DNA from 3 places in the Streptomyces sp. NPDC001914 genome. Region 3 is predicted to be linked to each of the others. Evidence: riboswitches for the same ligand, from Rfam matches in the RefSeq annotation. Region 3 holds a riboswitch; each other region holds the start of a gene.

What was found. Region 3 has a riboswitch for thiamine pyrophosphate ahead of thiC (phosphomethylpyrimidine synthase ThiC). Riboswitches for the same ligand answer to the same signal wherever they lie in the genome.
Region 1: another riboswitch for thiamine pyrophosphate. It lies ahead of ACFYYF_RS32580 (thiamine ABC transporter substrate binding subunit); the one in region 3 lies ahead of thiC (phosphomethylpyrimidine synthase ThiC).
Region 2: another riboswitch for thiamine pyrophosphate. It lies ahead of thiO (glycine oxidase ThiO); the one in region 3 lies ahead of thiC (phosphomethylpyrimidine synthase ThiC).

Annotation. Positions count from the first base shown of each region.
Region 1 covers NZ_JBIASW010000015.1:103,045-109,809, forward strand. The annotation lists gene ACFYYF_RS32575 (ABC transporter permease) at 1-868, opposite strand, end outside; gene ACFYYF_RS32580 (thiamine ABC transporter substrate binding subunit) at 928-2,025, opposite strand; TPP riboswitch at 2,102-2,207, opposite strand; gene rlmN (23S rRNA (adenine(2503)-C(2))-methyltransferase RlmN) at 2,288-3,394, opposite strand; gene ACFYYF_RS32590 (hypothetical protein) at 3,669-4,472, shown strand; tRNA gene ACFYYF_RS32595 (tRNA-Trp) at 4,568-4,642, shown strand; gene ACFYYF_RS32600 (hypothetical protein) at 4,698-4,904, opposite strand; gene ACFYYF_RS32605 (GNAT family N-acetyltransferase) at 5,052-5,648, shown strand; gene ACFYYF_RS32610 (GYD domain-containing protein) at 5,727-6,047, opposite strand; gene ACFYYF_RS32615 (carboxymuconolactone decarboxylase family protein) at 6,240-6,713, opposite strand.
Region 2 covers NZ_JBIASW010000008.1:302,020-308,784, reverse strand. The annotation lists gene metF (methylenetetrahydrofolate reductase [NAD(P)H]) at 1-747, opposite strand, end outside; gene thiE (thiamine phosphate synthase) at 1,021-1,680, opposite strand; gene ACFYYF_RS24070 (Rv2175c family DNA-binding protein) at 1,770-2,141, opposite strand; gene ACFYYF_RS24065 (NAD(P)/FAD-dependent oxidoreductase) at 2,207-3,445, opposite strand; gene ACFYYF_RS24060 (hypothetical protein) at 3,478-3,855, opposite strand; TPP riboswitch at 3,908-4,020, shown strand; gene thiO (glycine oxidase ThiO) at 4,018-5,184, shown strand; gene thiS (sulfur carrier protein ThiS) at 5,181-5,381, shown strand; gene ACFYYF_RS24045 (thiazole synthase) at 5,386-6,180, shown strand; gene pknB (Stk1 family PASTA domain-containing Ser/Thr kinase) at 6,414-6,765, shown strand, end outside.
Region 3 covers NZ_JBIASW010000005.1:125,390-132,154, forward strand. The annotation lists gene ACFYYF_RS16140 (VWA domain-containing protein) at 1-409, opposite strand, end outside; gene ACFYYF_RS16145 (LysR family transcriptional regulator) at 406-1,350, opposite strand; gene ACFYYF_RS16150 (DUF1801 domain-containing protein) at 1,558-1,920, shown strand; gene ACFYYF_RS16155 (VOC family protein) at 1,917-2,312, shown strand; gene thiC (phosphomethylpyrimidine synthase ThiC) at 2,370-4,190, opposite strand; TPP riboswitch at 4,183-4,339, opposite strand; gene ACFYYF_RS16165 (YibE/F family protein) at 4,411-5,916, shown strand; gene ACFYYF_RS16170 (SsgA family sporulation/cell division regulator) at 6,000-6,437, opposite strand; gene ACFYYF_RS16175 (IclR family transcriptional regulator) at 6,539-6,765, opposite strand, start outside.

The sequences.
Region 1 (6,765 bases), on a different contig from region 3:
GTCCCGCGCCGCGCGGCCGGCGGGCGGTCGTCTCCGGGGCCACCAGACGCAGGGCGGTCTCCCGCCGGCGTACGGTCGCCGCGTGCACGGCGAGGATCGCGCCGACGGCCACGAACTGGACGATGGTCAGCACCGCCGCCGTCGTGAGGTCGAAGATCTCGGAGGTCTGGCGGTAGATCTCGACCTCGAGGGTCGAGAAGGTGGGGCCGCCGAGGATCTGCACCACGCCGAAGGAGGTGAAGGTGAAGAGGAAGACCATGAGGGCGGCGGCGGCCACGGCGGGCCCGAGCGCCGGCAGCGTCACCCTGCGCCAGGCCGCCAGGCGCGAGGCGCCGAGCACGCGCGCGGCCTCCTCCTGGCGCGGGTCGAGCTGCGACCAGAGCCCGCCGACGGTTCGTACGACGACCGCGTAGTTGAAGAAGACGTGCGCGAGCAGGATCGCCCACACGGTGGTGTCCAGGCGCAGACCCCACAGCTCGTCGAGCAGCCCGCCCCGGCCGACCAGCGCGAGGAACGCCGTGCCGACGACCACGGTCGGCAGCACGAAGGGCACCGTCACCACCGCCCGGAGCACCTGCTTGCCCCGGAAGTCGAAGCGCGCGAAGACGTACGCGCCGGGGAGCGCGACCAGCAGCGTGAGCGCCGTCGAGGCGAGCGCCTGCCAGGTGGTGAACCACAGCACGTGCCGGATGTCGGACCGGGTCGCGACCTCCCAGATACGGCCCAGCTGCCAGCCGCCGTCCCCGTGGAGCCCGCGCGAGACGATCGCGGCGACGGGATAGGCGAAGAACACCGCGAAGAACGCGACGGGCAGCGCCATCAGGGCGAAGCGCGCCGCGTTCCCTCCGCGGGCCCGGTGCGGAGCCATGTCCGCGGGTCCGGCCCCGGTGGTTCCACCGGGGCCGTCGGCCGCTTCGGCCCGGTCGGCTACTTCAGTACGAGCGAGGTCCACGACTTGACCCACTGGTCGCGGTCGGCGGCGATCTTCGCGGGCGCCAGGGTCTCGGGATCCTTGGCCTGCGGACCGTACCGGGTGAACTCTGCCGGCACCCGCGCACCCTCACGGACCGGGTAGACGAACATGTTGAGCGGCATGTCCTCCTGGAACTCCTTGGTGAGCAGGAAGTCCAGGAGCGCCTTGCCGCCCTTGGCGTTCTTGGCGTTGCTGAGCAGACCCGCGTACTCCACCTGGCGGAAGCAGGTGCCGTCCGCGACCCCGGTCGGGGCCGTGGTCGGCTTCGGGTCGCCGTAGATGACCTCGGCGGGCGGCGAGGAGGCGTACGAGACGACGAGCGGCCGGTCGGCCTTGGCCTTCTTGCCGCCGGCGGACCCCGAGAACTCCTCGTTGTACGCCTGTTCCCAGCCGTCCACGACCTTGACCCCGTTGGCCTTGAGCTTCTTCCAGTAGCCCTGCCAGTCCTGGTCGCCGTAGTGCGCGGCGGACCCGAGCAGGAAGCCGAGGCCGGGCGAGGAGGTGGCGGCGTTCTCGGTGACGAGGAGGTTCTTGTACGCGGGCTCGGCCAGGTCGTCGAAGGACCGCGGCGGCGCCAGCTTGTGCTTGCTGAACCAGGCCTTGTCGTAGTTGACGCAGATGTCGCCCGTGTCGATGGGCGTGACGCGGTGCCTGGCCTGGTCGGCGCGGTACTGCGGCAGGACCTGGTCGGCGCCCTTGGCCTCGTACGGCTGGAAGAGCCCGTTGTCGAGCGCGCGGGAGAGCAGGGTGTTGTCGACGCCGAAGAAGACGTCGCCCTGGGGGTTGTCCTTGGTCAGGATGGCCTTGTTCACGGCCTGCCCGGCGTCGCCGTCCTTGAGGACGCGGACCTTGTAGCCGGACTGCTTCTCGAAGTCCGCGAGGACGCTCTTCGACACGAGCCACGAGTCGTGGCTGACGAGCGTGATCGTCTTCGAGTCGCCCGAGCCGGCGCTGTCGGACGAGCCGCACGCGGACAGGACGGGCAGCGCGACGAGGCCGAGCCCGACGGCCGTGACCGCGAGCCGTCTGCCGCTGCTGGTGTTGGTGATCACTGATTCCTCCTGGGTGACCAGGAAGAGACGCGGCCCTGCCCGGGACCTCTGACGGTTCCCGGGCAGGGCGCAACAGCTTGAGTAATGACCGAACTTCCTACCCAGAATGACCTGGGCAAGGTTCAGAGGGTCTGCGGTCTGTCCCGCACTCTCAGCGCTGTGGCGCTCCCCTGTCGGAATATGAAGATGTCGGACGGTGAAGATGTCAGGTCATGACGGCATCGAATGACGAAGATGCCGAAACGGACCGACTCGGTTCAGACTACCGCTCGGTCGCGGCGAGCTGACCACACGCTCCGTCGATCTCCTGGCCCCGGGTGTCCCGGACGGTGACCGTGACGCCATGGGCGGCGATCGCCTCGACGAACGCCTTCTCGTCCTCGGGCCGCGAAGCGGTCCACTTCGAACCCGGGGTCGGGTTCAGCGGAATGAGGTTGACGTGCACGGGCTTGCCCTTGAGCATCCGCCCGAGCCGGTCGCCCCGCCACGCCTGGTCGTTGATGTCGCGGATCAGCGCGTACTCGATGGACAGACGGCGCCCGGAGCGGTCCGCGTATCCCCAGCCGGCGTCCAGCACCTCACGCACCTTCCACCGCGTGTTCACGGGGACGAGGGTGTCGCGCAGCTCGTCGTCCGGGGCGTGCAGGGAGATCGCGAGGCGGCACTTGAAGCCCTCGTCCGCGAACCGGTTGATGGCGGGGACCAGCCCGACCGTCGAGACGGTGATGCCGCGCTGCGACAGCCCCAGCCCGTCGGGCTCGGGGTCGGTGAGGGCGCGGATCGCGCCGACGACCCGCTTGTAGTTGGCGAGCGGCTCGCCCATCCCCATGAAGACGATGTTGCTGAGCCGGGCGGGACCCCCGGGGATCTCGCCGTCACGCAGCGCCCGCATGCCGTCGACGATCTGGTGCACGATCTCGCCGGTCGACAGGTTCCGGTCGAGACCGGCCTGTCCGGTGGCGCAGAACGGGCAGTTCATCCCGCAGCCCGCCTGCGAGCTGATGCACATGGTCACCCGGTCCGGGTAGCGCATGAGCACGGACTCGACGAGCGTGCCGTCGAAGAGCCGCCACAGGGTCTTGCGGGTGGTGTCCTGGTCGGTCGAGAGGTGACGTACGACCGTCATCAGCTCGGGAAGCAGCGCCTCCTGGAGCTTGCCGCGCGAGGCGGCGGGGATGTCCGTCCACTCGGCGGGGTCGTGCGCGTACCGCGCGAAGTAGTGCTGCGAGAGCTGCTTGGCACGAAACGGCTTCTCACCGATCGCGGCAACCGCCTCTTTGCGCTCGGCAGGCGTGAGATCGGCAAGGTGCCGCGGCGGCTTCTTGGCTCCGCGCGGCGCGACAAAGGTGAGTTCTCCGGGCTTAGGCATGGCGTTACCAGTGTCGCAGATCAACAGCACCGGCCCAGGCCGGAGCGGGGTGGGGGCGATCACCCGCGAACGCCGCCGGTCACCATCGGCCGGCTCCGCACGGCCCAGGAACGGCCCGGCAGCCCGTGCGCGGCTTTCAGGGGCGGGCAGTCGGCCCGACCCTGCGGATCCTGGCCTCGCCTGCGTCGGGAAACGGGTACCCGCCGGGCGGGAACCGGTGTAGCGTCGCGATCTTCGCCCGGCTCACCGTGCGGAGTCACGGTAGGTAGCCGTCATGCTCGATCAGCCTGTCCCCGACCCGTACGCGACGTGGCGGCTCTCTCTCGCCGAGGTGGACCGGATCTTCGCCTCCCCTCCGGAGCTCGACCGGCCGGTGGCGGGGTGCACTCGTTGCTTCACGGAAGCGGAACTTCGCGTACTCGGCGGTGAACCGCGGGATGTGCCGGTCGACGTCCTCCGGGGCTTCATGGGCAAGGTCGTCGATCACTGGGACGCTGACCAGTACCCGGTCCTGTGGCGCCGCCTCATACCGCGTGCCTTGCGCCGCTGCGGCCCGGAAGGCTCTGACACCGACCCGTCCTATGAGCTGCGCAATCTCGGCCGGTACGGAGCCGAACTGATCGGCTGGCCGGTCGCCGAGCGCACCGCGGTCGAGCAGGCGTTCCGGGCACTGCTCACCCTCGCCCTGACCGACGGCCGGTCCCCGCAGGACATCCGCGATCTCCTGGAAGGCGTCGCCCACGCCACGGGCGGCCTGGAGCCATGGCTGGACCACATCGCCGGCCTCTCCGGCCCCGCCGCGGATGCCGGCCTCGTCCGACTGGCAGTGGGCTGGGGGACGGAATTCCTGTGGGAGGAGTTCGATTTCCAGTGGTGGTACGACGGCGACCCGCGCCCCGTCGCCGACTGGCTGCTCACGCAGCGCCCCCGCATCGCGTCCTTCGCGGCACGACACCCACGCTGCAAGAACGCCGCCGACGCCCTCATCGCGCTCTCCCACCTCCAAGAAGGTGACTGGAGCCCGTGGTTCTACCCCTACGGCCAGGACTCGCTCCTCCAACCGGCCACGAGGAGGTGAAGCCCGCGTTCTCCAAGTCCCTGGACGGACAGGCCCGGCAAAGGCACTAGTGCCACCTCGGCAGCAGGGGGCGACCTTAGGATGGCGGAGGGGGCGGAGCCGTAGCGCAGAGGTCGTCGCGCGCGGTCTCCAAAACCGCGAGGACGCCGGTTCGAATCCGGCCGGTTCCGCCTTCTCCGAATCCGCCCTGTTCCAGACGGTATTGACGCTGGGTCTGTGCAGGCGCTACAGCGCTTCGTCTCTGGCCAGGATCAGACTGACCGAGCCCTCTTCGAGGTTGATGCCGCCCTCGAGATGCTCGTGGTAGCCGTCCCTGAGTTCGGGATCCGCCAGTCCCATGAGCCGCTCGGCCAGGTCGCGCAGCCCTGCGGCATTGGCCGCGACGGTGATTTCGGTCGCCGAGCCGTACACCTTGATCCGGGGTTCATCCATGCGGTCACGCTACTGCGGGTCTTCGCCCCCCATCCCATTCCCAACCTCTCACCCACTCCAGCTCCCATCCCGTCTGCGGTCGGATCGACCAACACGCCGTGGAGCTGGCGTGGTTCAGGGCGTCGGGCGTGCGATAGCTTGCCCGGCATGACCGAGTTGGGACCCGTAGCCTGGCCACCTGCCCCGATACGGACCGAACGGCTCGTGCTCCGCGAGTCCGAGGCCCGCGACCGTGCGGCGTTCATCGAGCTGTTCGCCTCGCCAGAGGTTGGTACCTACATCGGTGGCCCTCGACCGCGTGATGAGCTCGAGCGCACGGCACCTGAGGTGCCCGGGCGGCGCCCCGGCTTCTTCGTGATCGATCTCGGCGGAGTCATGATCGGCATGATCACGCTCGATCGGCGCGACGCGGAGCGCCCGGGTCACGTCCGTCCGGATGCCGGAGAGGCCGAACTCGGCTACATGTTCCTGCCGGAGGCGTGGGGGTACGGGTACGCCGCCGAGGCGTGCGCGGCGGCACTCGGCTGGTTCGCCGACGCCCTCCCCGGCGAGCCGTTGGTGCTGTGCACGCAGAGCGCCAACGACCGCTCGATACGCCTCGCGGCCAAGCTGGGGTTCACGGAGGTGGAGCGGTTCGAGGAGTACGGCGCCGAGCAGTGGTTCGGCGTGTGGTCCTCGCCCGCGACGTCCGGTTTAGCCGGCCGACATCCCCGTCAGGACCCATCGCAGCGCTCCGGCAGGTGAGTGCCAGGAGGTTGTCGGACCTTGAGGACGGCGGCCGGAGCCCTCGCGCGGCGCGGTGGCCCGGGCAGGACCGTCGGGCTAAGCCCCCGGCGGGCGGAAGGCGACCTCTCTGTGGGTCGCCTCGTCGATCTCGTCGAGGGTGAGGAGGGGCGTGGCCCTGGTGTGCAGTGCGCCGCTGGCCTTGACGCTGAGGCTCACCGCGGCCATGGAGACCGCGTCGGGGAAGTCGAGGATGCACACGAAGTCCTCCTCCCCGAAGGAGAAGTACATGCTCTCGACGGTCCCGCCGAGGCCGGCGACGACGCGCTCGACGGCGGCGCGGCGACCGCTCGCGCCCTCCTTGAGCACGCCCTTCGCCCCCTCGGGCGTGTAGCGGGCCTGGATGAGGAACTTCGGCATAGCAGTACTCCCTGCCTGCGACGTGTCCGGTACGCGGTACGCGGAAGGTCTTCCCGTTGTCGCCCCCGCCGCCGACCGGGGAACGGCGGGATTCACCCGTAAGACACCACCCGCCGTCCGGCCGGCCCCGCCGCGCCTCACCCCGGCCTGCGCCCCCTGCCTGCGCTCACCCCGGCTTACGCTGACGCCCGTTTACGCGAACTGACCGGGCCGGTAGTCGCCCGCGGGCTGCTGGATCATGACGTTGGCACGGTTGAAGGCGTTGATCAGCGCGACGCAGCACACCAGGGCGGCGAGCTGCTCCTCGTCGTAGTACTTGGCGGCGTTCGCCCAGCACTCGTCCGTGACGCCGCCCGCCGCGTCGGCGATGCGCGTGGCCTGCTCCGTCAGTTCCAGGGCGGCGCGCTCGGCGTCGGTGAACACCGTCGCCTCCCGCCAGGCCGCGACCAGGTTGAGGCGCACGGACGTCTCGCCCGCGGCCTCCGCGTCCTTGCTGTGCATGTCGGTGCAGAACCCGCAGCCGTTGATCTGGCTGGCGCGAAGCTTCACCAGCTCCTGCGTCGCGAGCGGCAGCGTCGACTCCGCGAGCGGCCTGCCGGCGGCGACGATGTGCTTCATGACCTTGGCCGACACCGGGCTGGCGAAGAGGTTCAGACGGGCTTCCATGGTGCGCTCCTTGGGTCGATTCCTCGTGGCTACACCTGATTGACGAAGCGGC
Region 2 (6,765 bases), on a different contig from region 3:
GAGGATCCGCTCTTTCAGGACGTCCGGGAACGAAGCATTGGAGAGTTTGGGCAGCCGTTCCAACATCTTCACACTTGTCACGGGCATGACTTCCGGGATGACCGGCGTCGCGCAGCCCGCCGCGTCGACGCGGTCACGCAGGCGGAGGTAGGACTCCGGCTGGAAGAACATCTGCGTGATCGCGTAGTCGGCGCCCGCGCGGCACTTGTCGACGAAGTGGGAGACGTCCAGGTCCCACTCCGTGGACCGGGGGTGCATCTCCGGGAAGGCCGCGACCCCGACGCAGAAGTCCCCGGACTCCTTGATGAGGCGCACCAGTTCGGCCGCGTAGGTCAGACCCTGGGGGTGCGGGACCCACTCGCCCATGGGGTCGCCGGGCGGGTCGCCGCGCACCGCGAGCATGTTGCGGATGCCCGCGTCCGCGTACTGCCCGATGATGTTGCGCAGCTCCGCGATCGAGTGATTGACCGCGGTGAGGTGCGCGACCGGGGTGAGCGTCGTGTCGAGGACGATCTGCTCGGTCTCCTTGACCGTGCCGGCCCGCGTGGAGCCGCCGGCTCCGTAGGTCACGGAGACGAAGTCGGGGGCCACGGCCTCGACGCGCCGCAGGGCGTTCCACAGGTTCCGCTCGCCCTTGGGCGTCTTCGGCGCCGAGAACTCGAAGGAAAAGGTCTGTTTGCCGGTCGCGAGCATGTCGCGCACCGTGCGTGCGCGATCAGTCCTGGTGGAAGCAGATCCGAGGGCCATACCCGCAGGTTAGCCAGAGGGCGTCGGTCGCCCAACCGAACCGCTGACTTTTGTCCGATCTGTCGATTTCTTGTCCACCCCTCGGACAGCGTCCCCGCCGGACTCTCGGACAGGAGCCTCACCCGATCGCCGGACAGCGGCCTCGCCCGATCGTCGGACGGCACCCCCGCCCGTTCGCCGGACGGCGCCTTCGCCCGATCGTCGGACGACGGCCCCGCCCGATCGTCGGACAGTGACCCCGCCGAAAAGGCCTCCGCGCGCGGCGGCAGGCCCTCAGATCTCCCGGAGCCGCTTCGCGAACTCGGCCGCCGCGGCGCCCGGGTCGTCCGCCTCGGTGATCGCCCGTACGACGACGACACGGCGGGCGCCCGCTTCGAGCACCTCGTCCAGCCGGCCGAGGTCGATGCCGCCGATCGCGAACCAGGGACGGTCGGTGCCGAGGGCCGCCGTGGCGCGGACCAGGCCGAGTCCGGGCGCGTGGCGGCCGGGCTTGGTGGGGGTGGGCCAGCAGGGGCCGGTGCAGAAGTAGTCCACGCCGTCCTGGACGGCGGCGGCCCGGGCCTCGGCCTCGGAGTGCGTGGAACGGCCGACGATCACGTCGTCGCCGAGGATCGCGCGGGCCGCGGGAACCGGCAGGTCCCCCTGGCCCAGATGCAGGACGCCGGCGCGGGCGGCGTGGGCCACGTCCGCCCGGTCGTTGACCGCGAGGAGCTTGCCGTGCCGGGCGCAGGCGTCCGCGAACACCTCCAGGTGCTCCAGCTCCTCCGCCGCCTCCATGCCCTTGTCGCGGAGCTGCACGATGTCGACACCGCCCGCCAGGACCGCGTCGAGGAACCCGGCGAGGTCGCCCTGGCGCCTGCGGGCGTCGGTGCACAGGTAGACGCGGGCGTCGGCGAGGCGGCCCCGGGCGGTCGTGGCGGCGTTCTCGGGCATGCGTGGTCCCCCGTTGTCGGTGCGCGGGGAGCGCGGCGGCCGGGAGGGTCCCGCCGCCGTGCTCCCCGTGCCGGACGGTCTCGTTCAGGTCAGACGGCGAGCGCCTGGGCGCGGCGCTTCACCTCCGTGCCGCGATTCTCGCTCAGGGCCTGCGCGGGGGTGCCGGGCAGGGTCGGGTCGGGGGTGAAGAGCCATTCAAGGGCCTCTTCGTCGGAGAAACCGTCGTCCCTCAGGAGCGTCAGGGTGCCGACCAGGCCCTTGACGACCTTCTGTTCGTCCACGTCGATGAAGTCGGCGGGGACGTGCAGCGCGCGGTTCTCACCACGGCGTACGGCGATGAGCTGGCCCTCCTTGACCAGCTGCCGGACGCGCGTCACCTCGACGCCGAGCTGCTCGGCGATGTCGGGGAGGGTGAGCCAGGCGGGGACGAGAGCATCGGTCTTTGCGTCAATCTCGGTCACGGGACAAGCCTGCCATCCCGGACCGACAGCCGGAAGCCGAGGGCGTCCGACCCGGGGTGACGGAATCAGGCCGTGGCGCCCTTCAGGGGCCTCGACGGGTCCGCGAGCAGCACCGGATCCATCGTGGCGCCCGCCTCGATCAGCCGGCGGCCCTGGGCGAGATCCCTCGGGCGGCCCACCGCCAGGAGGGCGACGAGCCGCGTCTCGCGGAGCCAGCACACCGACCAGGAGGCGCCCGAGGGGTCGCCGCGCCACACCAGGGTGTCGACGGGCGTGTGGTGGCCGACGTACTGCACGAAACGGCCGAACTGCTCGGACCAGAAGTACGGCACGGGGTCGTAGGCGGCGGGCGTCTGGCCGACGATGTTCAGGGCGACCGTGCGCGGGCCCTGGAGGGCGTTGTCCCAGTGGTGGACGAGGAGGCGTTCCTCGTAGCGGCCGGAGGGGAAGGAGGCGCAGTCGCCGACCGCGTACACGTCCGGCAGGGAGGTGCGCAGATGGTCGTCGGCGACGATCTCACGGTGGGCGCCGAGTGCGATGCCGGAGTCGGCGATCCAGGCGGTGGCCGGCCGCGCGCCGACCCCGACCACGACGGCGCCGGCCGGGACCCGGGAGCCGTCGTCCAGGACCACCGCGCCGGGCTCGACACGCTCCACGCGCGCGCCGGTGCGCAGCGTGGCCCCGCTGTCCGCGTACCAGGCGGCCATCGGGGCGGCCACCTCGGGCGGCAGCGCCCCGGCGAGCGGCCGGTCGGCGGCTTCGACGACGGTGACCGCGCAGCCCGCCTCGCGCGCGGCCGTCGCGAACTCCGCTCCGATCCAGCCCGCTCCGACCACCACGATGTCGTGCTGGCGGGCGAGGACGGGCCGCAGCCGGTCGGCGTCGTCCAGGGTGCGCAGCAGATGCACGCCGGGCACGCCTTCGGCGCCGGGGAGCCGGATCGGTTCGGCGCCGGTGGCGACGACCAGGACGTCGTACGGGACGGGTCCCGCGTCCGTGTCCAGCTCGTGGTCGCCGGCGCGCACGCCGAGCGCCTCGCTGCCGAGCCGGAGATCGATGTCCAGGGCCTCGAAGTCGATGTCGAACGCGGAGCCCTCGGCCTTGCCGAGCAGGACGGCCTTGGACAGCGGCGGCCGGTCGTAGGGCTGATGCGGCTCCGCGCCGATCAGCGTGACGGTGCCCGTGAAGCCCTGTTCGCGCAGGGCGACCGCGGTCTGCACCCCGGCCATGCCCGCGCCCACCACGACGACCCGCCGTGCCGCGGGCCTCTGCGGCTGGGACTGTGCCTGCGTCTGATCGCTCACCTGATCACCATAGACACCTGACAATCCGTCAGTCAGCGGACGTGCTCGGTGACCTGTTGCACACAGCCGGTGTCGGCCGGTTCCTCCACGACGCTCGTCCCGGTGCCCGGCTGCGACTCCCACGTCCAGGTCTCCTCCAGCCGCACCCGGCCGTCGGGCAGGTCCACGACGAGGGACACGCAGTGCCCCGACGCGGTGGTCCCGTCCCGCTTGAGCTGCACGTACCGGAAGTCGAGGCGGTCGCCCTCGCGGGTTCCCACGAGGTGTCCGCGGACGACGTCGCCGCCCGCGTAGTCGGCCCAGACCACGCCGTCCTCCTCGTGATAGGTGAACCGGGTGCGGGTGCCGACCTGGCCCGGGGCCTGGTCGGCGACGGGGGCGAGCACGAGGCCGTCGAGCGGTCGCGCCATGGGCGGAGGCTCCCTTACTGAGACGGACGGGGGCGGGCTAGGGTGGCCAACGTAAAGCACTCGCGGGAGCCCGGACGCACCGGGCTGAGAGGGAGGCTGGGCGGCCTCCGACCGTACGAACCTGATCCGGGTCATGCCGGCGAAGGGAGGGGCTGGACGCCCATGCCGTCTGCACGTTCGTCGGACGTCCTCGTCGTCGGGGGCGGAATCATCGGTCTGGTGACGGCCTGGCGGGCCGCGCAGCGCGGGCTCGCGACCGCGCTCGTGGACCCCGGGCCCGGCGGCGGGGCCGCGCAGGTCGCGGCCGGGATGCTGGCCGCCGTCACCGAGCTGCACTTCGGCGAGGAGACCCTGCTGGGCCTCAACCTCGCCTCCGCCCGCCGTTATCCGGACTTCGCCGCCGAACTCTCCGAGGCGAGCGGCCAGGACCTCGGCTACCGCAGGAGCGGCACGCTGGCCGTCGCGCTGGACGCCGACGACCGCGCCCATCTGCGCGAACTGCACGCGCTCCAGGTCCGCTCGGGGCTGGAGTCGGAGTGGCTGAGCGGCCGTGAGTGCCGCCGCCTCGAGCCGATGCTCGCGCCCGGCGTGCGCGGCGGACTGCGGGTGGACGGCGACCACCAGATCGACCCGCGGCGCCTGGCCGCCGCCCTGGTCACCGCGTGCGAGCGGGCCGGGGTGACCGTGCACCGTACCTGGGCGGAGCGTCTGAGCGTCGTACGGGAGCGGGCCGCCGGGGTCGTCACCGCGGACGGCACCGCCCTCGCCGCGGACCGGGTGGTGCTGGCGGGGGGCAGCTTCAGCGGGCGTCTCGCGGGCGTCCCCGAGGACGCCGTGCCGCCGGTGCGCCCGGTCAAGGGACAGGTGCTGCGGCTGACCGTGCCGCGGCACTTCGCGCCCTTCCTGAACCGCACCGTGCGGGCCGTGGTGCGCGGCAGCCACGTCTACCTGGTGCCGCGCGAGAACGGCGAGCTGGTGGTGGGCGCGACCAGCGAGGAGCTGGGCTGGGACACCACCGTGACGGCGGGCGGCGTGTACGAGCTGCTGCGCGACGCCCACGAGCTGGTCCCCGGGATCACCGAGCTGCCGCTCACCGAGACCCGCGCGGGGCTGCGCCCCGGCTCGCCCGACAACGCGCCGCTGCTCGGCCCGAGCGCGCTGGACGGGCTGCTGCTGGCCACCGGGCACCACCGCAACGGTGTGCTCCTGACGCCGGTGACCGGCGACGTGATGGCCCACGTCCTGACCACGGGCGAACTCCCCGCCGAAGCCCGCCCCTTCACTCCCCTGCGCTTCGGCGCCACGGCCCGCACGGAGCTGCCGGTATGAACATCGTCGTCAACGGGGAGCGGCGCCGGATCGCCGCCGGAACCGCTCTCGACGCGCTCGTCGCGACCCTCACCCCCTCGTCGTCCGGGGTGGCCGCCGCCCTGAACGAGACCGTCGTCCCGCGAGCGCAGTGGCCGTCCACCTCGCTCGCCGAGGGCGACCGCGTCGAGGTCCTCACCGCCGTCCAAGGAGGCTGAACCCATGGCAGACGACCCCTTCGTCCTCGGCGGTACGGCCTACGCGTCCCGGCTCATCATGGGCACGGGCGGCGCGCCCAGCCTCGACGTGCTGGAGCGCTCCCTGGTGGCGTCCGGCACGCAACTGACGACGGTCGCGATGCGGCGCGTGGACGCGTCCGTGCACGGCTCGGTCCTGTCGGTGCTGGCCCGGCTGGACATCCGTGTCCTGCCGAACACGGCCGGCTGCTACACCGCGGGCGAGGCGGTGCTGACGGCCCGTCTGGCGCGCGAGGCGCTGGGCACCGATCTGGTGAAGCTGGAGGTCATCGCCGACGAGCGCACCCTGCTGCCCGATCCGATCGAGCTGCTCGACGCGGCGGAGACGCTGGTCGACGACGGCTTCACCGTGCTGCCGTACACGAACGACGACCCGGTGCTGGCGCGGAAGCTGGAGGACGTCGGCTGCGCGGCGATCATGCCGCTCGGCTCGCCCATCGGGTCCGGGCTCGGGATCCGCAACCCGCACAACTTCGAGCTGATCGTCGAGCACGCGCGCGTGCCGGTGATCCTGGACGCGGGAGCGGGCACGGCGTCGGACGCCGCGCTCGCGATGGAGCTGGGGTGCGCGGGGGTGATGCTGGCCTCGGCGGTGACACGGGCGCAGGAGCCGGTGCTGATGGCGGAGGCCATGCGGCACGCCGTGGAGGCGGGGCGCCTGGCGCGGCGGGCGGGACGCATCCCGCGGCGCCACTTCGCGACGGCGTCCTCGCCGGTGGAGGGCATGGCGGCGCTGGACCCCGAGCGCCCCGCGTTCTGAGCACCGGCCGGCGCGCCGCCGGTCCGCCGGGTCCGCCCGCCGCCGGTTTCCGGCCGGGCGGACGGTGCACGTTGTCGCGCCGGGTGCTTGCGGTCACGGACGGGACATGATCGGACATCCGTACGTCGAACAGGTCTTCGTACGGACGGTGTGCGTCACAGCTCGGCTGCAGTCGGGGCCCCGTATCGGCCGAACGGGGGCCCGTGACAGTGGCGGCTCGTAGACTCACCTGCGTGGATACGACCCTTCAGGACCCGCTTGTCGGACACGTGCTCGACGGCCGCTATCGCGTCGAGGCACGAATCGCGGTCGGCGGGATGGCCACGGTCTACAGGGCCCTGGACACCCGCCTCGACCGCGTGCTCGCGCTCAAGGTGATGCACCCGACGCTGGCCGCCGACGCCTCGTTCGTCGAACGGTTCATCCGCGAGGCCAAGTCGGTGGCCCGGCTGGCGCACCCGAACGTGGTGCAGGTCTTCGACCAGGGGGCGGACGGGTCGTACGTCTACCTGGCCATGGAGTACATCGCCGGGTGCACCCTGCGCGACGTGCTGCGCGAGCGCGGCGCCCTGCAGCCGCGGGCCG
Region 3 (6,765 bases):
TCTCCGTCGTCGCCTCCATGTCGAAGAACGCCAGCTCGTCGCCGGTCCTGGCGTCGAACAGTCTCAGTCGCAGACCCGACAGTCCGCCGAACGTGCCGCCGTCGGCCGAGGCGCCCAGGACCACCCGCTCGACCTCCGGCTCCAGGGCGCGCAGATCCACCTCGACGGTGTCCGTCGTCCCGTCGCCCTCACGGCGCTTGCCCGCGTGACGCACGGCGCCGGAGGCATGTCTGGGCTGGTTGTAGAAGACGAAGTCACCGTCGTCGCGGACCCGCCCGTCCGCGCGCAGCAGCAGGGCCGAGGCATCGGCGTCCGGCGCGCCGGGGCCTCCGGACCAGCCGAGCACGACCCGCACCTCCTGCGCGGCAACGGGAAGGTTGGCGCCCTTGCTCATCGATGTCGGTGTCATGCGCCCAGTCTCCCCGGAGAAGCCGTCGATGGATCCGATCCATACGCCTGCGCGTGGGACGGGGTGGCCGCGTCCGTCGCGGCCCGGACGAACTCCCGCAGGCGCTCGCTGGTGTTGCCCTCCCTCCAGACCAGTCCCCGTTCGATCGGGCGGGCGTCGTGAAGGGGTACGTAGGCGATGTCGGGCCGGGGGTAGTACTGCCGCGAGTGCTCCCCGACCGGGAGGACGCCCCGGCCCATCGCGACCAGGGTCAGCATCTCGGAGAAGGACTCGCCGACCGGGCCCTTCGGAACGGGCCTGCCCGAGGGGGTGTGGTCCGGTGTGCGGTCCCGCTTGAACGCCGCCGAGGTCACCTGGGGGTACTGAACCACGGGGTGTTCCGCGAGCACTTCGAGGGACAGCCGTTCCTCGCCGGCCAGCGGATGACCGGCCGCGACGGCGAGGACCCGTCCTTCCCGCAGCAGGGCCGGTCCGCAGGCCATTCCGTCGAAGGGGAACGAGGCGAGCAGCACGTCGACCGAACCGTCCACCAGGCTCGCCCGGGAGTTGGAGAGCTGTACCTCGCGCACGTCGACGCGGCAGTCCGGGTGACGCTCACCGAACAGGGCGACGGCTCTGAGAAGCGCCGGCGCCGTCCACTCGCCGAGGAAGGCGGCCCGCAGCTCTCCGGTGACGCCCCGGCCGGCGTCGGCCGCCCTCCGCAGCGCGGCCTCGATCCCGGCGACCAGAGGTGCCAGGTCGTCCGCGAGCTGCCGGCCGATCGGGGTGAGCCGGACGGAACGGCTGGTGCGCTCGAACAGCAGGCCGCCGATTCTGCGCTCCAGCGCCTTGATCACCTGGCTGACCCGGCCGGTCGTGACCCGCAGCCGCTCGGCGGTCCGGCCGAAGTGCAGTTCCTCGGCCAGCGTCAGGAAGGTCTCGATCTCCAGTCGCTCCAGCATGCAACCCCCGGCGTTAAATCTGGCTCAACAGTCGTACAGCGATCATGCCTTGATGGCGTACCGCCCCGCGGTGGATCGTGGAAGGCGTCCACCCGGCCGAGGGAAGAAGCCGAACGCCCCGGCCGCCCGAGCACCCAACGACGACTCCGAGCCCGGCTCGGACGACCCCATCCACCACACCCATCACATCCTTCCGAACGGGGACCCATGCCTTCCGCGGACATCACCGCCTACCTGAACGGACTCGACGGCCCGCTGCGCGACATCGGCGAGAGACTGAGGCACGTCATCGACGCGGCCCTCCCCGAGGACTCCGGGGCCATGTGGCACGGCCATCCCACCTGGAGCCTCGGGGACAAGCCGGGCCGGGCCCCGGTCTGCCTGCTCAAGGCCCACACGTCCTCTGTCACCTTCGGCCTGTGGCGCGGCCAGGACGTGAGCGATCCATCGGGCCGGCTCGTCGCGGGAGCCCGCCGGATGGCCTCCGTAAAGCTCGGGCGTGCCGACGAGATCGACCCCGTCCTGTTCAGCGCGTGGCTCCGCCACGCCGTAGCCCTGGAGACGACATGACCACGCTGCGCGTGAAGGCCTTCGACCACCTTGTTCTCAAGGTCGAGGACATCGAACGGTCCCTGGACTTCTACACCGGACTTCTCGGCCTGGAACCCGTGCGCGTCGCCGAATGGCGTCTCGGCCAGGCTCCGTTCCCGTCGGTGCGGGTGACCGCGGAAACCATCATCGACCTGATCGCCCATGCCCCCGAGGGGTCCAACGTCGACCACATCTGTCTCACCGTGGAACCGCTGGACTGGGACCAGGTCATCGCGTCGGGAGCCTTCACCGTGCTCGAAGGACCCGTGGAACGCTTCGGCGCACGCGGCACCGCGACCTCGGTCTACGTCCGGGACCCGGACGGCAACACCCTCGAACTGCGCTGGTACCCGCAGGACGTCACGCCGTGACCGGGCCGGGGACCGCGGTCCGGGGGTGCTCCCCGGACCGCGCCCCCGTGGGGTGGCTCAGTCGGCCAGCGGCAGGTACACGCGGTTGCCGGCCTCCGCGAACTCCCGGGACTTCTGGAGCATGCCCTCGGAGATCTCCGCGGCGGAGGCACCGTCGGCCACCTCACCGCCGAACCGCTCGTTGATGTCCTGACTGATCTTCATCGAGCAGAACTTCGGCCCACACATGGAGCAGAAGTGGGCCGTCTTGGCGGGCTCGGCCGGCAGCGTCTGGTCGTGGAACTCCCGTGCCGTGTCCGGATCGAGAGCCAGGTTGAACTGGTCCTCCCACCGGAACTCGAAGCGGGCGTCGGAGAGCGCGTCGTCCCATTCCTGCGCACCCGGGTGCCCCTTGGCGAGGTCGGCCGCGTGGGCGGCGATCTTGTAGGTGATGACGCCGGTCTTGACGTCGTCACGATCGGGCAGCCCCAGGTGTTCCTTGGGAGTGACGTAGCAGAGCATGGCCGTGCCCCACCAGGCGATCATCGCGGCACCGATGCCGGACGTGATGTGGTCGTACGCGGGCGCGACGTCCGTCGTCAGCGGGCCGAGCGTATAGAACGGAGCTTCATCACAGATCTCCTGCTGAAGGTCGATGTTCTCCTTGATCTTGTGCATCGGGACATGCCCCGGGCCTTCGATCATCGTCTGTACCTGAAAACGCTTCGCGACCGCGTTGAGTTCCCCGAGCGTCCTCAACTCGGCGAACTGCGCCGCGTCGTTGGCGTCCGCGATGGAACCCGGCCGCAGCCCGTCACCGAGCGAGTAGGTGACGTCGTACGCGGCGAGGATCTCGCAGAGCTCCTCGAAGTTCTCGTACAGGAACGACTCCTTGTGGTGCGCGAGGCACCAGGCGGCCATGATCGAGCCGCCGCGCGAGACGATGCCGGTCTTGCGGTTCGCGGTGAGCGGCACGTAGGCCAGGCGCACGCCCGCGTGGACCGTCATGTAGTCCACGCCCTGCTCGGCCTGTTCGACGACGGTGTCCTTGTAGATCTCCCAGGTCAGCTCCTCGGCACGGCCGTCGACCTTCTCCAGCGCCTGATAGAGCGGCACGGTGCCGATGGGGACGGGGGAGTTGCGCAGCACCCACTCACGCGTGGTGTGGATGTTGCGGCCGGTGGACAGGTCCATGACCGTGTCGGCGCCCCAGCGGGTCGCCCAGGTCATCTTCTCCACCTCCTCCTCGATGGAGGACGTCACCGCGGAATTGCCGATGTTGGCGTTGACCTTCACCAGGAACCGCTTGCCGATGATCATCGGCTCGATCTCGGGATGGTTGACGTTCACGGGCAGCACCGCCCGGCCCGCTGCGATCTCCTCCCGTACGACCTCGGGGTCGACGTTCTCGCGGAGCGCCACGAACTCCATCTCGGGCGTGATCTCTCCGCGCCGCGCGTAGGCGAGCTGGGTGACCGCCTGCCCGGCCCGGCCCCGGCGCGGCTGGCGCGGCCGGCCCGGGAAGACCGCGTCGAGGTTGCGCAGCCCTCCGCGCGGGGACGTGTGCTTGATCCCGTCGTCCTCGGGACGGACGGGACGGCCCGCGTACTCCTCCGTGTCCCCGCGGGCGATGATCCAGCTCTCGCGCAGCGGCGTCAGCCCCCTGCGCACATCGGTGTCGACGGTCGGATCGGTGTACGGGCCGGAGGTGTCGTACAACGTCACGGACTGCCCGTTGGTGAGGTGCACCTGGCGGACCGGCACCCGCAGATCGGGGCGTGTGCCCCCGACGTACGCCTTGTGCCAGCCGATGGACCGCCTGTCCTGGCCGTCCGGGGACGACGGGGAAGCCCCGTCCGTCCGTCCGAAGGCAGGCGTGCGTACATCCTTGTCGGTCATCTGACCTACTCCCTACGCCGGCATTACCCGGTAACAGGTTCAGCGGTCGACGCAGCGGCTTCCGATCGCCGATGTTTCATGTGAAACATCGCGAAGACGGAGGTCAGCGTCCTCTCAGCCCGGTGCTCCGAGCTCCCGCGTGTGCAAAGGTGCCTCCACGCTAGCGTCATATTTGGCGCGGTGAACAGAGGGCCCTTGACGTTCTTGCGATGATCGGGCGGTGACGACGACCCGGCAGCACCCGTTCCCCCCGTCCGAGCCACCACGGCGTCCCGGCTCCGACGGCGGCCGCGGGCATGGCTCCGGCACCGGCCACGAGCACGGGCACGGACAGGGGCACGGACCGGACGGCGATCATCACGGTCCGGGCGACGGGCACGAGCCGGGTCCCCGCCGCGGGCACGGCGAGCCGGCGGGCTCCGGGCACGGGCATTCCCACAGCCACGGTCCCGCCGCGCCGGTCTCCCGGCATCTGCGCAAGGTCATCGCCGCGGTACTGATCCCCTTCGCGGCCGCGGTCGTGGCGGGTCTCGTGCTCCTGTGGCCCGGCGGCGCGCCGGCCCACGAGCGCACCGGCGTCGGCTTCGACCGGCAGACCCAGCAGGCGACGGTCACGAAGATCGACCAGGTGGACTGCAAGTCCGTGAACGCCTCCTCGGGGAGCTCGGTGGGAGCCGCCTCCACCACCGGGGGTTCCTCCGACCAGGGCCGGACCGCGGGGGAATGCAAGAAGGCGACCGTCCGGATCGACACCGGGAAGGACAAGGGCCGCACGTTCACGGAGATCGTGCAGCCGGACCAGTCACGGCAGTTGCACCAGGGCGAGAAGGTCGTCGTCGCCTACGAGCCGTCCGCCCCCAAGGACCTCCAGTACTCGGTCACGGACGCGAACCGGAAGCTGCCGCTGACACTGCTCGCCGTGATCTTCGCGGTGGTCGTCGTGGTGATCGGCAGGATGCGCGGCGTCATGGCGCTGGTCGCGCTGGCCATCAGCTTCGTGATCCTGAACTTCTTCATCCTGCCCGCGATCCTCCAGGGTTCGAACCCGCTGCTCGTGGCCGTCGTCGGGTCCAGCGCGATCATGCTGATCGCGCTCTACATGTGTCACGGCCTGTCGGCCCGGACCTCCGTCGCGGTGGTCGGCACCCTGCTCTCCCTGGTGCTGATCGGTTTCCTCGGCTCGTTCTTCATCGACTGGGCCGTGCTGACCGGCAACACCGACGACAGCACCGGCCTGATCCACGGCCTGTTCCCGTCCATCGACATGAGCGGTCTGCTGCTGGCGGGCGTCATCATCGGTTCGCTCGGTGTCCTGGACGACGTGACGGTGACGCAGACGTCCGCGGTGTGGGAACTGCACGAGGCGAACCCCACGATGGGCTGGCGCGGCCTGTACCGCGCGGGTATCCGCATCGGCCGGGACCACATCGCCTCGGTCGTCAACACGCTCGTCCTCGCCTACGCGGGCGCCGCGCTGCCCCTGCTGCTGCTCTTCTCGATCGCTCAGAGCAGCGTGGGCACCGTCGCCAACAGCGAACTGGTCGCCGAGGAGATCGTGCGCACGCTGGTCGGATCGATCGGTCTGGTCGCCGCGGTGCCGGTGACGACCGCTCTGGCCGCCCTGGTGGTCGCCGCGGACCGCGAGGGCGGCGCACCCGTCCCCGCGCAGCCCCAGGCCGACAGGACCCCGGCACGGGGCGGGAAGGGACGTCGTCGCAAGCACTGACGCGTACCGAGGCAGCGCTGAAACCATCCTGCATCGGCGGCCCTTGTGAGGAAGCGTTCCTCCGCTGTGGGCCGGCCGCGGCGTCAGCCCGCGCTCTGCTCCTCCGTGAGGATGCGGTCGAGCACCGCGTCGAGCGAGGTGTCGAAACCCTCGAGGGAGCGTTCCTGCCCGAGCGGCACGAGCCGGTCCGTCCGGTCGAGGAACGCGACGAGTGGCGCGGTCCCGGACCGGAACAGCGCGTGGTCGCCGCCGACCTGAAGCCGGATCAGCACCTCGCCGAGCGCCTCCGGGTCGGCCGGAGCGATGTGCACATCACCGTCCCCGCAGGGCCTGCCCACCCCGTCGATGAGCAGTTCCCGACCGAACGCCCAGGTCACCGGCGCGTCGCCGGGCAAGTGGAAGGTCAACCGCACCGCGTACGGATCACAGGTCTCGTATCGCAGCTCGACAGGAATGCGGAACGACAGCTCCTCGGACACGAGGAAGCTCATCATGACCTCTGCCTGCACCGACTCGCGCATCGCCTACCCCGTCGTTTGCCCTCGACTGGCCAGGAGTGGTCCCACCTGACACTGCTGGAAATCTTGCTCAACGTGCATGCCTAATTACAAGGAGTGAGTTTTCAGATACTGATAGAGAGGGCGAGTGTTCCTAGCCGGCGGCCGACCTCGCTCTGCAGCCTGCGTGCTGTGGGGATCAGCCGGTCGCCCTGGTGGGACGGGAGGGAGAAGGCCACGGTGGCTGCGGAACTGCCCGCCGTGACCGGGATCGCGGCACAGACCGTGCCCAGCGCGTACTCCTGCCGCTCGATCACCGGTTCCATCCGGCCCGTCCGTTCCAGCCGGCGCA